Regions from separate parts of the Kitasatospora sp. NPDC002965 genome, predicted to be linked through region 2. Evidence: riboswitches for the same ligand, from Rfam matches in the RefSeq annotation. Region 2 holds a riboswitch; the other holds the start of a gene.
What was found. A riboswitch is a leader RNA that binds a small molecule or an ion and turns the genes downstream of it on or off. The one in region 2 is predicted to bind cyclic di-AMP.
Positions count from the first base shown of each region.

Region 1 (7,459 bases), on a different contig from region 2:
TCGCCACCGGTGAGAAGGTCGGCTACGCGGCGCTCGACTACGCCGCCAGCTCCCCGGCGCTCCAGCGGGTCTGGGACGACGTCGCCGCCTACGCCCCGTACTACGGCAGCGTGCACCGCGGCGCCGGGTACCTCTCGCAGCTCTCCACCGACCTGTTCGAGCAGAGCCGCCGCACCGTCACCGAGTTCCTGGACCTGCGCGAGGGCGACCAGGTGGTCTTCACCCGCGCCACCACCGACTCGCTGAACCTGCTGGCCGCCGCCGTCCCGGCCGGCACCCGGGTGTTCGCGTTCGAGACCGAGCACCACGCCTCGCTGCTGCCCTGGGCGCACGCCGGCCTGGCCGTCACCTACCTGCGCGCCCCGCGCTCGCACGCCGAGGCGGTCGCCGCCTTCGACGCCGCGCTGGCCGAGTCGCCCGAGGGCCCCAAGCTGCTCTGTGTCACCGGCGCCTCGAACGTCACCGGCGAGCTGTGGCCGGTCGCCGAGCTGACCCGGACCGCCCACCGCCACGGCGCCCGGGTGGTGCTGGACGCCGCGCAGCTGGCCCCGCACCACCGCGTCTCGGTGCGCGAGCTGGACGTGGACTGGATCGCCTTCTCCGGACACAAGCTGTACGCGCCGTTCGGTGCCGGTGTGCTGGCCGGCCGCTCCGACTGGCTGGACGCGGCCGAGCCGTACCTGGCCGGCGGCGGCGCCACCCGGACGGTGGCCCGCGAGGAGGACGGCTCGGTCGCCGTGCAGTGGCACACCGGCCCGGCCCGGCACGAGGCCGGCTCCCCGAACGTGATCGGCGCGTACGCGATCGCCTCCGCCTGCCGGGCCCTGACCGAGGCCGGCTTCGACGCGCTGGAGGCCCGCGAGCGCGTGCTGGTCGAGCGGCTGAAGGCCGGACTGGCGGAGATCCCGCAGGTCAAGGTGCTCAACCTGTTCGGCCCGGAGTCGGCCCGGGTGGGCGTGCTCTCCTTCGTCGTCCAGGACTGGAACAGCTCGCACTTCTCGGCCGCGCTCTCCGCCGAGTACGGCATCGGCGTGCGCGACGGCCTGTTCTGTGCGCACCCGCTGCTCCGCACCCTGCTCGGCGACGAGGACGTCGCGCCGTCCGAGTGCGGTGCGCCCGAGCCCTCGCTGCCGGGCGAGCGCAGCCTGAACGCGATCCGCGTGAGCTTCGGCGCGGGCACCCCGGACGAGCACATCGACCGGTTCCTGACCGCCGTCCGCGACCTGGTCACGGACGGGGCGGCCTGGAACTACCGCAACGAGGGCGGCCGTTGCGTCGCGGACACCCGTCGGGGAGCCTGACGGAGCGCCGGCCGGGCGCCTGACGGGGTCAGGCGTCGAGGCCGATCGCGAAGGCGGCCTCCAGGTCGTGCTGGGAGTAGGTGCGGAAGGCGATCTGGGTCTCGGTGTGGGCCACGCCCGGGACCTTGTTGAGCCGGCCGGGGATCACCTCGGCGAGGTCGTCGTGTCGCCGCACCCGCACCATCGCGACCAGGTCGTACCCGCCGGTCACCGAGTAGACCTCGCTGACGCCCTCGATGGCGGCGATCGCCTCGGCGATCTCCGGGATGCGGTCGACGCTGGTCTTGATCAGGACGATGGCGGTGATCACGGTGCGAGCTCCTTTGTGAGGTGCCGCCAGCGTATCGGGCGTCAGCCGGACGGTCGCGGGCGGCGGGCGGCCCGGGGGCGGCGCTCGGCCAGGGTGCAGGCGTAGAGGAAGCCGGCCGCGAAGCCGATCACGTGCACCAGGTAGGCGACCCCCGGCCCCGCCGAATGGACCGACCACCACTGCAGGGCGAACCAGAGCCCGAGCACCAGCCAGGCCGGGAACCGCAGCGGGAGGAAGAGCAGCAGCGGGACGAGCGTGGTGACCCGGGCCCGCGGGTGCAGGCGGAGGTAGGTGCCGAGAACGGCCGAGATCGCCCCGGAGGCGCCGATCAGCACCCGGGTCGAGTCCGCCGTGTGCGCCTCGGCGAGCGCGAAGCCGTAGGTGGCCACCGCCCCGGCCGCCAGATAGAAGAGGACGAACCGGGGGCGGCCGAGCCGCCGTTCGACGGTCGGGCCGAAGACGTGGAGGAAGAGCAGGTTGCCCAGCAGGTGCAGCCAGCCGCCGTGCAGGAAGAGCGCGCTGAGCACCGAGAGCGCCGGGTGCTTCCCCGGGGTCGGCGCGGCCGGGCAGCCGGGCACCGGGTCGGGGGCCTCGGCCAGCTGTTCGGCGGTGAGCGGATGCCCGGCCAGCAGTTCGGCCGGCACGGCCCCCCAGCGCTGTTCGTAGCGCTGCTCGGCACAGACCCGGGCCTGGTCGCGCCCGTACAGCGGATTGAGTCCGGCGGCGGGCCCGAACAGGAAGACCACGGTGTTGAGCGCGATCAGCGCGTAGCAGACGGCCGGAGCGGCGGCGGCCGGTCGGCCGTCCCGTGCACCGGCGTGGTCGAGGACCGGGATCGCCATGCCGCCAAGCATCCCTCCGGCGGACCGGGCGGGACCGCGTCGTTACGGCAGGTGGCCCAAGGCGGTGATCGCCGTGACCGGTGGTCACGAAGGTTGCCCCAGGCAATAGGCTTGGGGCGGGCCTTCCCGCCTCCCGCCGCCGACGCCGGGGCTCCGGGGGGAGCGCCTGAGCCCATCCAGGGACCACCCGAGAGGACCCCCGATGACTGTCCCCGCTCTGACCGCCGAGACGCGCTGGCGCTGCACGCTCTGCGGAAACCTGACCCGTTTCGACGTCACCCGCACCGCCCGGGTGACCGAGTTCCTCCACTTCGACCTGGCCGGCGATTCCAAGGTCGAGGAGACCCAGGTCCTCAGCGAGACCGTCGAGTCGGTGCGATGCCGCTGGTGCAACGCGGTGGACCAGGTCGAGCTGGTCGCCCGCCCGGGTGCGGCGGACGCCGGGCCCGAGGCCGTCGGCGAGCAGGGCTGATGCCCCGCCCGTGCGGTGGACGGCACACGGCGTGGCGGTCCACCGCACGGGACAATACAGAGAGAACGCACGGGGTGTGACGCGGGTGCCGGCCGCCGGCCGTCGCCCGCTGGACCAGGATCGGAGCCGAGGACGTGGTGGACGCAGCGAAGGAGCCCGCCGGGCCGCAGGGGCAGCAGCCCGCTGTGGACGCGCAGGCGCCGGACGCGGCCGTGGCCGCTCCCTTCGGTTCCGACGCCGCGGCCGAGGTGGCCGGCGGTGAGGAGCCCGGTGGCGGTGACGAACCGGCGGCAGCCGTCGACGGGCCGGGCGGGCCGGGCGAGCAGGGTGGGCACGACGGGCCCTCCGGTGCCGGTGGGACGGGCGACCGTGACGGGCTGACGCCGTCGACGGCGGAGGAGCCGTCCGACGAACGGCCCACCGAGACGCCCACCGAGACGCCTGCCGGTGCGCCCGCGGGGACGCCCACCGAGACGCCTGCCGGTGCGCCCGCGGGGACGCCCACCGAGACGCCTGCCGGTGCGCCCGCGGAGACGCCTGCCGAGAAGCTGGACCGGCCGCTGCCCGAGGGGGTGCGCCGACGGGTGGTCGGCCTGGCCGCCGACGCGCTCGGCGGGCTGCCGCTCGGCGAGCTGCCCCAGTCGCTGCGCCAGTACGCCAAGTTCACCCCGGCCCGTCGGGCCAAGTACGCGGCCACCGCGCTGGCCGCCGCGCTGGAGTCCGAGCCGGCCTTCCGCGTGCGGATAGCGGAGCGGCTGCGGCTGGGCCAGCCCGATCTGGTCCGGGCGCTGGAGTCGGGCACCGTTCCGGGTGCCGCCGATCCGATGGACGTGGCCGCCGCCGCCTACCTGGTCCGGTCGGCGGGCTGGAGCCGCCTGGTCGCGGAGGCGGGCGAGGAGGCCGAGCGGGCCGGCGCCGAAGGTGCGGCGGCCGAGGCGGCCCGGCTGGTGGAGAAGCTGCAGGCCGAGCTGGCCGAGGTGCGGGCCGCCGCCCGTGCCGACCTCGACCGGCAGCGGAGCGAGTCGGAGGACGTCCGCAAGGAGGCCGAGTCGCTGCGCCGGAAGGTCCGTTCGCTGGAGAGCGACACCCGCCGGGCGCAGGCCGAGACCCGCAAGCTGGCCGTCGAGTTCGAGGCGGTCAAGGCGCAGGCGGCGGCCGAGCGGAGTGCCGGCGAGAGCGAGACGCGGCGGCTGCGGCACCGGGTGTCGGAGCTGGAGACCGCCGTCGAGCAGGGCCGCCGGTCGGCCCGCGAGGGGCGCAGCGTCGAGGACATGCGGCTGCGGCTGCTGCTGGACGCCGTCCTCCAGTCGGCCCAGGGGCTGCAGCGGGAGCTGGCGCTCCCGGTGTCCCAGATCCGTCCGGCGGACCTGGTGGAGGCGGTGGTGCCGGGTTCGGCCTCGCCGCACGACGTGGCGCGGCGCGGTCTGGCGGAGGACGACCCGGCGCTGTTGGACCAGCTGCTGGCGATCCCGCAGGTCCATCTGGTGGTGGACGGCTACAACGTGACCAAGACGGGCTACCCGACGCTGCCGTTGGAGCAGCAGCGGATCCGGCTGCTGGGCGGGCTGGCGATGCTGGCGCAGCGCACCCAGGCGGAGGTCACCTGCGTGTTCGACGGGCAGGACCTGGACGTGCCGGTGATCATGGCGCCGCCGCGCGGCGTGCGGGTGCGGTTCAGCCGAACGGGGGAGACGGCGGACGAGCTGATCCGCCGGTTGGTGCGGGCCGAGCCGCAGGGGCGCCCGGTGGTGGTGGTCTCCACCGACCGGGAGGTCGCGGAGGGCGTACGGAAGGCGGGCGCGCGCCCTGTAGCCTCCGTTCTGCTGCTCAATCGGCTGGCCCGGCCGTAGCCGTGCGCCGGTTCCGAGCGGGCGGGAATGACGCCTGGTCAGCGCCGGGATTGCGGCGATGTGAGGGTCTCGTGAAGTCAGGGAGTGGGGGACGGGTTCACGCCAACGGGGGAGTGGCGCAAAGCGTGGATCTTCACTAGTGTCTGGCGTCAAACCTATTTTCCGGATTCTCACCCGTTCAGGTGAGTCCATTGGAAGAAGGAGCCGGTCTTTTGGCCTCCCACCGCCGTCCCAAGCAGCCGAGCCGCGCGCGAGTCACCGTGCTCACCGCGGCCGCTGCGACCGCGGTCGCTCTCTCCGCCCAGGTCGCCGCTCACGCCGCGCCGAGCCCGTCGCCCAAGAAGGACGACGTCAAGGCGCAGATCGACCAGCTGCAGGAGGAGGCCGAACAGGCCACCGAGCGATTCAACGGCGCCAAGGAGCGGGCCGACCAGCTGCGCAAGCAGGCTGACCAGCTCCAGGACCAGGTGGCCCGCGGTCAGGAGCAGATGACCCAGCTTCAGGCCGGGCTGGCCGAGGTCGCGGGTGCGCAGTACCGCACCGGCGGCATCGACCCGTCGGTCCAGCTGATGCTCTCCTCCGACCCGTCCGGCTACCTGGACAAGGCCAGCAGCGTTCAGCAGGCCAGCTCCAGCCAGGCCGAGGCGCTCAAGGGGCTCCAGGACCAGCAGCGCCGGCTGGACCAGCAGAAGGTCGAGGCGGCCGCCGTCCTGGCCTCGCTGGACACCACCACCAAGGACCTGAACCAGTCCAAGGCGGAGGTGAACAAGAAGCTCAAGGAGGCCCAGGACCTGCTGAACTCGCTCAGCGCCGCCGACCGTGCGGCCCTGAAGGCGGCCCAGCAGCAGGCCGACCGCGCCTCGCGCGGGACCGAGCGCCCGGACCTGGGTGAGCTCCCGAAGGCCTCCGGCATGGCCGGCTCCGCGGTGGCCCTCGCGATGGCCCAGCAGGGCAAGCCGTACGGCTGGGGTTCCACCGGCCCGAACAGCTTCGACTGCTCGGGGCTCATGGTCTGGGCGTACGGCAAGGCCGGGGTCTCGCTGCCGCGTACCTCGCAGGCCCAGGGCAACTACGGCACCCGGGTGCCGTCGCTCGCCGAGGCGCAGCCGGGTGACCTGATCATCTACCGCGACGACCGCAGCCACGTCGCGATGTACATCGGCAACGGCATGGTGGTGCACGCGCCCCGCACCGGTGACGTGATCAAGGTGATGAAGGCCGACGGGATGAAGATCAACACGATCCGCCGCGTCTGACGCGCCGGGGTGTCCGGCCGTTTGACGGTCCGCCACGACACGCCCGCGGGCCCGCCGAAGGCCCTGTGATCCGCGCCACCTCCGAACGGGGGTGGCGCGGGTGTTTCGGCCGCCGGTTCGACCGCGAGGTGAGGAACGATCAGCTCCGTGTACGGCGCTGGTCACACCCGGTCATATTCACAAATGAACTTCGGTATTCTTCTAGCTTTTTTCCGACAAGGATTTGAACGGATCACGGATCTGTTACTAGGGTCGTACCTCGAACCACCGCACAGTCGATCACCCAGCCCGGGTGGCGGCGGTGGTTCCCGCCGAGTTCGTGAAACAGCGGGACGGGCAGTCGCCCGTCCGAGTGAGAGCCCAGCAGTCGGGGGCGCTGTGGAGTGGAGCCGGGGAACCACGTTCCTCCGGGGTGAATCGGCGCCAGGTCGGTCGCGTGAGCGGCCGGTGAGGCGTCGTAGGGCACGCTTCCGCCCGAACCCGTCAGCTCACCCGGTAGGCGGATGAGGAAGAAGGAGTCCGCCTTCGTGGCGTCCCATCGTCGTCCCAAGCCCGCCGGCCGCACCCGGGTCTCGATCATGACCGGCCTCGCCGCCGCGGCCGTCGCCCTTTCCGCGCAGTCCGGCGCCCACGCCGACCCGACGCCGACCAAGGACCAGGTCAAGGAGCAGGTCGACCAGCTCAACGAGCAGGCCGAGATCGCCACCGAGAAGCTCAACGGCGCCCAGGCCAAGCAGCAGGAGCTGCAGAAGCAGGTCGGCGACCTCCAGGACAAGGTGGCCCGTCAGCAGGCTGTGGTGACCGAGGCGCAGGGCGGCCTCGCCGAGATCGCCGGCGAGCAGTACCGCACCGGCGGCATATCGCAGACCGTCCAGCTGGTGCTCTCCTCCAGCCCGGACAACTTCCTCAACCAGGCCGACGCCCTGAACCAGGCCGGTTCGACCCAGTCCGGCGCGCTGAAGGAGCTCCAGGAGCAGCAGCGCAGGCTCGACCAGGACCGCACCGAGACCCAGAACAAGCTCGGCGAGCTGGAGGCCACCACCCAGCAGCTGAAGACCTCCAAGGAGGAGGTCCAGGCCAAGCTGACGAAGGCCCAGGACCTGTTCAACACCCTCAGCGAGCAGGAGCGCCTGGCGATCCGCGCGGCCGAGGAGAAGGCCGCCGCCGAGGCCAAGGCGAAGGCGGACGCCGCCAAGGCCGAGGCCGCCAAGGTCGCCAAGGCGAAGGCCGACGCCGAGCGCGCCTCCCGTGAGAACGACCGCACCAACCTCAGCGCGCCGTCCACCCAGGCTCCGTCCACCCAGGCGCCCGCCGCGCCGGCCTCCTCCGCTCCGGCGGCGCCGAAGCCGGCCGCGCCCGCCGCCAACAGCTCGCGCGCCGCCGCCGCGATCGCCGCGGCCGAGAGCAAGCTCGGTGCCCCGTACGTCT
Region 1 is NZ_JBEXNT010000219.1:384-7,842, forward strand. It holds gene ABZY91_RS40250 (aminotransferase class V-fold PLP-dependent enzyme) at 1-1,301, shown strand, start outside; gene ABZY91_RS40255 (Lrp/AsnC ligand binding domain-containing protein) at 1,330-1,611, opposite strand; gene ABZY91_RS40260 (rhomboid family intramembrane serine protease) at 1,653-2,453, opposite strand; gene ABZY91_RS40265 (hypothetical protein) at 2,656-2,925, shown strand; gene ABZY91_RS40270 (NYN domain-containing protein) at 3,474-4,775, shown strand; gene ABZY91_RS40275 (NlpC/P60 family protein) at 4,988-6,031, shown strand; cyclic di-AMP (ydaO/yuaA leader) riboswitch at 6,396-6,548, shown strand; gene ABZY91_RS40280 (NlpC/P60 family protein) at 6,559-7,459, shown strand, end outside.
Region 1: another riboswitch for cyclic di-AMP. It lies ahead of ABZY91_RS40280 (NlpC/P60 family protein); the one in region 2 lies ahead of ABZY91_RS08720 (transglycosylase family protein).

Region 2 (7,459 bases):
GCGGCGGACCTCCCCGAGAAGGTGTCGAACAATGTCAGTCGCCGTGCAGGGCGCCACCGGCAAGGGCAGCCGGGAGCGCGATCCGCGTCCGGGCCTGATGGAGCGCCTGAAGCGCTCGTACGCCAAGCACTGGTACGCCTACGCGATGATCGCGCCGGTCGTGCTGGTGCTCGGCGTGCTGGTGCTCTACCCGCTCGCCGAGGGACTCTGGCTCACCCTCACCGACGCCAACAGTCTCAACGTCGCCCGCAAGATCGGCGCCAACGAGATCCCGGCCTCCTACACGTTCGTCGGCTTCGACAACTACGCCGACATCCTCTGGGGCCCCGGCTCGTACGACCGCTTCTGGTCGCACTTCGTCTGGACCATCGCCTGGACGGCGCTCTGCGTCGGCCTGCACTACACCATCGGCCTCGGCCTCGCCCTGCTGCTCAACCAGAAGCTGCGCGGCCGGGCCGTCTACCGGATGCTGCTCATCCTTCCCTGGGCCGTGCCGACCTTCGTCACCGTGTTCTCCTGGCGCCTGATGCTCGCCGACGGCGGAGCCGTCAACGGCGTGCTGTCCGCCCTGCACCTGCCCGAACCCGGCTGGCTGGACGACCCGACCGCCCAGAAGGCCGCGGCCGTCCTGGTCAACACCTGGGTCGGCGTGCCGTTCATGATGATCTCGCTGCTCGGCGGCCTCCAGTCGATCCCGGCCGAGCTGTACGAGGCGGCCGAGATGGACGGCGCCACCGCCTGGCAGCGGTTCCGGCACGTCACCCTGCCGGGACTGCGCACCGTCTCCTCCACCGTGGTGCTGCTCGGCGTGATCTGGACGTTCAACCAGTTCGCCGTCATCTTCCTGCTGTTCGGCAACGGCGCGCCCGACGCCCAGCTGCTGGTCACCTGGGCGTACCGGCTCGGCTTCGGCCAGCAGCCCCGGGACTACGCGCAGTCCGCCGCCTACGGCGTCATCCTGCTCTCGATCCTGATCGTCTTCACCGCCTTCTACCGCCGCTGGCTCGCCCGCAACGAGCAGGCGAACGGCTGACCCGGCCCACCCAGCGACCACGAAGGCAGGCATCCCGATGAGCAGCACCACCACCGACCGCCCCACCCCCCTCACCGCGCGCCCCGCGGCCCCGGCCGCCCGGCCGGCCAGGGTCCGCCGGCGCGGCGAACCCTCCCCGCTCGGCAAGGCCCTCGCGCACGGCACGCTGATCCTGGCCAGCCTGGTCGCACTCTTCCCGGTGGCGTGGATCCTCTACGTCTCGCTCGGCCCGGACAAGACCGACTACCTCCACCCCGGCGAGATCATGGACAAGCTGACGCTGTCCAACTACCGCACGGTGCTGTTCGACACCGACTTCGTCCACTGGTTCGGCAACGCCTTCCTGGTCTCCGGCGCCACCACCGTGGTGGGCGTGCTGATCGCCGCCTCCACCGGCTACGCCGTCTCCCGGATGCGCTTCCCCGGCCACCGGCCGCTGATGTGGTCGCTGCTGGTCACGCAGATGTTCCCGATCGCGGTGCTGATCGTGCCGATGTACACGATCCTCTCCCAGCTCGGTCTGCTGGACAGCTACCTGGGCCTGATCCTGGTCTACTCCACCACCACCGTGCCGTACTGCGCCTGGCTGCTGAAGGGCTACTTCGACACGATCCCGGTGGAGATCGACGAGGCCGGCCGGGTCGACGGGCTCAGCCCGTTCGGCACCTTCTGGCGGCTGGTGCTGCCGCTCGCCCGCCCGGGCCTGGCGGTGGCCGCGTTCTACTCCTTCCTGACCGCCTGGGCCGAGGTCGCCTTCGCCTCCACCTTCATGCTCAGCTCCGACAAGTACACGCTGGCCGTCGGCCTGCAGACCTTCGTCAGCGAGCACGACGCCCAGTGGAACCTGATGGCCGCCACCGCGGTGCTGATCGCGATCCCGTCGTCGGTCCTCTTCTACCTGGTGCAGCGCCACCTGGTGACCGGTCTGACCGCCGGCGCCTCCAAGTCCTGAGCGCGCCCGGACCGCCGCTCCCCGCGCCCGACCGATCCTCCGATCCCCGCTCCTCTGATCCCCGAGGGATACCGTCCATGACCCAGAACCTGGCCGACACCTCCCGGCCCGCCGCCGACGCCACCGCTCACGAGGCCGGTGCCGGCGCGGACAGAGGCTGGTGGCGGGACGCGGTCATCTACCAGGTGTACCCGCGCAGCTTCGCCGACTCCAACGGAGACGGCATGGGCGACCTGCCCGGCATCCGCAGCCGCCTGCCCTACCTGCGCGACCTCGGCGTGGACGCCGTCTGGCTCTCGCCGTTCTACGCCTCCCCGCAGGCCGACGCCGGCTACGACGTCGCCGACTACCGCGCGGTGGACCCGATGTTCGGCACCCTGATGGACGCCGACGCGCTGATCCGCGACGCGCACCGGCTGGGCCTGCGGATCATCGTCGACCTCGTCCCCAACCACTCCTCCGACCAGCACGAGTGGTTCAAGCGCGCGCTGCGCGAGGGCCCCGCCTCCCCGCTGCGCGACCGCTACCACTTCCGCCCCGGCAAGGGCGCGAACGGCGAACTGCCGCCCAACGACTGGGAGTCCATCTTCGGCGGCCCGGCCTGGACCCGGACCGAGAACCCGGACGGCACCCCCGGCGACTGGTACCTGCACCTGTTCGCCCCGGAGCAGCCCGACTTCAACTGGGAGAACCGGGCCGTCGCCGACGAGTTCCGCTCCATCCTCCGGTTCTGGCTGGACATGGGTGTCGACGGCTTCCGCATCGACGTCGCCCACGGCCTGGTGAAGGCCCCCGGCCTGCCCGACCTCGGCGGCTCCGACCAGCTCAGGCTGCTCGGCAACGACGTCATGCCGTTCTTCGACCAGGACGGCGTGCACGAGATCTACCGCAGCTGGCGGAAGATCCTCGACGAGTACCCGGGGCAGCGGATCGGCGTCGCCGAGGCGTGGACCCCGACCGTCGAGCGCACCGCCAACTACGTCCGCCCCGACGAACTGCACCAGGCCTTCAACTTCCAGTACCTGGGCACCTCCTGGGACGCCGCCGAGCTGCGCGCGGTGATCGACCTCTCGCTCGACTCGATGTGCCCGGTCGACGCCCCCACCACCTGGGTGCTCTCCAACCACGACGTCACCCGGCACGCCACCCGGTTCGCCAACCCGCCCGGCCTCGGCACCCAGATCCGCACCGCCGGCGACCGCGCGCTCGGCCTGCGCCGGGCCCGCGCCGCCACCCTGCTGATGCTCGCGCTCCCCGGCTCCGCCTACGTCTACCAGGGCGAGGAGCTCGGCCTGCCGGACGTCACCGACCTGCCCGACGAGGTCCGTCAGGACCCGTCGTTCTTCCGCAAGGCCGGCCAGGACGGCTACCGCGACGGCTGCCGCGTCCCGATCCCGTGGTCCGGCACCGAGGCCCCGTACGGCTTCGGCCCGACCGCCGGCGGCCCCAGCTGGCTGCCGCAGCCCGCCGAGTGGGCCGGGCTCAGCGTCGAGGCGCAGACCGGCGACCCGACCTCCACCCTGGAGCTGTACCGCTCCGCACTGGCCGTCCGCCGGGCCCGGGCCGAGCTCGGCGCCGGCACGGGGGTCGAGTGGCTGGAGAGCCCGGAGGGCACCCTGGCGTTCCGCCGCGGCGCGTTCGTCTGCACGGTGAACACGACCGCCGGCCCGGTCCGGATACCGGTGCCCGGCCGGCTCCTGCTGAGCTCCGCCGGCGCCGACCCGCTGATCGACGGCGGCGAGACGGTGCTCGCACCGGACAGCACCGACTGGTGGGCGGTCTGACGTGGTTGCAATAGGCTCTGGGACCGTGACTACGGCGCGACTCTCAGACATCGCGGCGCAGGCGGGGGTCAGCGAGGCCACCGTCTCCCGCGTGCTCAACGGCAAGGCGAACGTCTCGGCCGCCACCAGGCAGACCGTGCTGGCGGCACTCGACGTGCTCGGGTACGAGCGGCCCACCCGGCTGCGCCAGCGCAGCGCGGGCCTGATCGGGCTGATCACCCCGGAGCTGAGCAACCCGATCTTCCCCGCGCTGGCCCAGGTGATCGAGCAGGTGCTGAGCCGGCACGGCTACACGCCGGTGCTCTGCACCCAGACGCCGGGCGGCTCCACCGAGGACGAACTGGTGGAGATGCTGGTCGACCGGGGCGTGGCGGGCATCGTCTTCGTCTCCGGCCTGCACGCGGACACCACCGCCGACCATGACCGGTACGCCCGGCTGGCCGGCCGCGGGGTGCCGTTCGTGCTGATCAACGGGTACAGCGAGAAGATCGACGCGCCGTTCATCTCGCCGGACGACCGGGCCGCGATGTGGATGGCCGTCCAGCACTTGGCCGAACTCGGCCACGAGCGGATCGGGCTGGCCGTCGGGCAGCGCCGGTACGTGCCCGTGCTGCGGAAGATCGAGGGGTTCACCGCCGCCCTGTGCGAGGTGCTCGGGCGCACCCGGGAGGAGGCCGAGGGCCTCGTCCACCACACCCTGTTCAGCGTGGAGGGCGGCCACGCGGCGGCCGGCGCGCTGCTCGACAAGGGCTGCACGGCGATCGTCTGCGGCAGCGACATGATGGCGCTCGGCGCGATACGGGCCGTCCGGCAGCGGGGCCTGACGGTGCCGCAGGACGTCTCGGTGGTCGGGTTCGACGATTCGCCGCTGATAGCGTTCACCGAGCCGCCGCTGACCACCATCCGCCAGCCGGTGGAGGCGATGGCCACCGCCGCGGTGGACGCCCTGCTGGAGGAGGTCGGCGGAAACGCCGCCCAGCGCGGGGAGTTCATGTTCCAGCCCGAGCTGGTGATGCGCGGCTCGACCGGCGCCGGCGCGCGCTGACGGATCGGACGAACGGCCGGGGTCCGGGAGCAGGCCGCTCCCGGACCCCGGCCGTTCGTCGTGCGGGTCAGCCCTCCTGGACGGCCGGGCGGTCCGGGGTGACCCGGTGGCCGTCGGCGGCGTCGCCGGTCCGGGTCTCGGTGCGCCGCCCCCGGTCCAGGTAGTCGCGGAGGATCAGTTCGACGGCGTCCTGCGGGCTCTTCGTGCCGGACAGCATCATCGCGTCGATCGCGAGGTTGGCGTCGAGCGTGACGGTGACCTGGGCCATGGTGACTCCTCCTCGGGGACAGAGCAGCAGCATGCCTGGTGCGGCCGGATTTGACCATGACCTTCCGGGGCGGGGCGTGCGGGGTCCCGGGGGCGGTCCGGCGCGGGACGCACCGGGGCCCCCGGGGAGGGAGCGACCTGGCTCCTCCCCGGGGGCCCCGGGCTTTCGCGGGTCAGACCCGGCCGTGGGTCAGACCCGGCCGGCGAAGTCCGGGGCCCAGTTGGCCACGGTCTGGGTCCGCACGCCCGAGCTCGGGTTGGCGGCCTCGACGTACTTGCCGTCACCGATGTAGAGCGCGACGTGGTAGACGCCGGAGTCCTTGCCGTTGTTGGACCAGAACAGCAGGTCGCCCGGCTTGAGGGCGTCGAGCGAGACGTGCGTGGACGCGGCGGCCTGGTCGGCGGCGACGCGCGGGACGGTGATGCCCGCGGCGCGCAGCGCGGCCTGGGTGAGGCCGGAGCAGTCCCAGCCGCCGTTGCCGGTGCCGCCGTAGACGTAGGCCTGGCCGACCTTCGACTGGGCGAAGGAGACGGCGGCGGCCATGCTGCCGGTGGCGGCCTGGGCCGGGGCCGGGGTCTCGGCCTGGGCGGCGGGCTTGGCGGCCGGCTTGGTGGCCGGGGCGGGGGTCTGGGCGGCCGGCTCGGTGGTGGCGGTGCCGGTCCCCGCGTCCTTGGCCCGGTTGAACCAGTCGAAGCCCTTGCCGGACTCCTCCGAGGCCTGGTTGCCCTTGGCCCGGTCGCCGAAGGTCAGGTGCTGGCCCGGGTAGATGCTGTGCGGGCCCTCGGTCAGGGTGGCGCGGTTGAGCTCGTAGAGCCGCTCCCAGCCGCCCTGGACGTCGTTCTTGTCGGCGATGGAGGAGAGCCAGTCGCCGACGGCCACGGTGTAGTCGTCGGACTGCTTCCGGTCGCCCTGCTGACCGCCCTGCTGGCCGGTCTGCTGGCGCCACTGGCGCCCGTCCTGGCCGCCGTCGCCCTGGCGGGCGGCGTCGGTGGCGGCGGGAGCCTGTGCCTGCGGCTGGGCGGCCTTGGGCGCGGCGGGCTGCGTGGCCTTCGGCTGGGCGGCGGGCTTGGCGGCCGGGGCCGGGGTCTGGACGGCCGGCTTGGCGGCGGCCGTGGAGGTGTCGACGGCGGCCGGGGTGCCGCCCTTGGTCAGGCCGGCCTTGACCGAGCAGACCGGCCAGGCACCGGGGCCCTGCACGGCGAGCACCTTCTCGGCGATCGCTATCTGCTGGTCCTTGGTGGCGAGGTCGGCGCGCGCGGCGAACGAGGTGCCGCCGAACTCGGTCCAGGTGGAGCTGGTGAACTGGAGTCCGCCGTAGAAGCCGTTGCCGGTGTTGATGCTCCAGTTGCCGGTGCTCTCGCACTGGGCGACCTTGTCCCAGGTGGCGACGGAGGCGGCCGAGGCGGTGCCGGTGGTGAGGCAGGGGATGGTGAGGCCGATGCCCGCGACGCCGAGGGTGGCGATGGCGCGACGGGTGCGGCTGGACAGGCGGGTGCCGTTGGTGGGCAGCATGAAGACGCGGTCCTCTCCCACGCCTGCGAGGTGAGCTGTCGGATTCGGGCTGGAGTTGCCCGGCCGCGCTGTGGACGCGGCTTCACCCCTAGCCCTGGTCGGTCCGGGGACCGGCCTGGGCGAACTACCTGTGGTTCCCCCGCTCCTGCCGTGGTGCTTCGTACTTCCAGCGCACCCGACGGCAGGACTCGGCGTTGCAGGGGAGCTGGGTCCGTGTGGCCACGAACGGGGAGCACGTTAAGCAGAGCCGCGTTCAAACCGCAAACATGTGTGAGGCACGTCACTGTTTGCGAAATCCATGGTGGGCGGCTGTCCTTCATGATCAGAAATGACCGATTTCATGCAACGCCCGTCGCGGTCAACGCAACTGCCTATGCTTCAGAGCGTCAGCAGGACGCCGGCGCCGCCGCAGCCGCCCGTGGGGAGGGCTACGCACCGATGGCCATGGACGAGGACCCGGACCCCGCCCGGCCGACCGGCCGGGCGCGCGGAGCGCATCGCAGGCCAAAGCATCGCAGAGCGGACATCCCACCCGAACCGCCCCTAACTCCCTTAAGTCGCCGCACTTTACTGCGCTGGCTCGCCGTCGGCACCGCCTTCGCGGCGGTCAGTGGCGAGGAGGTGCTGCGGCGCTCGCTGAGCGGCCCGACCGAACCGGTCGCCGCCGTCGCCGGATCGTCCACGGCCGTCGGCGCGGACCGGACGGGAGCCGGAGGCCACGGTGGGGCGTCCCCCGAGGCCGCTCCGGTCGGCGCCGCGCCCGAACAGCCGGCCCCCGCGCCCACCGTCGACCAGAGCGGTCGCCGCTGGTCCGACCCGGCCGGCTGGGGCGGTGCCGTGCCCGGCCCGAGAAGCACCGTGCGGA
Region 2 is NZ_JBEXNT010000014.1:17,212-24,670, reverse strand. It holds gene ABZY91_RS08745 (sugar ABC transporter permease) at 32-1,033, shown strand; gene ABZY91_RS08740 (carbohydrate ABC transporter permease) at 1,071-1,985, shown strand; gene ABZY91_RS08735 (glycoside hydrolase family 13 protein) at 2,063-3,769, shown strand; gene ABZY91_RS08730 (LacI family DNA-binding transcriptional regulator) at 3,795-4,814, shown strand; gene ABZY91_RS08725 (hypothetical protein) at 4,882-5,082, opposite strand; gene ABZY91_RS08720 (transglycosylase family protein) at 5,272-6,615, opposite strand; cyclic di-AMP (ydaO/yuaA leader) riboswitch at 6,602-6,798, opposite strand; gene ABZY91_RS08715 (hypothetical protein) at 7,033-7,459, shown strand, end outside.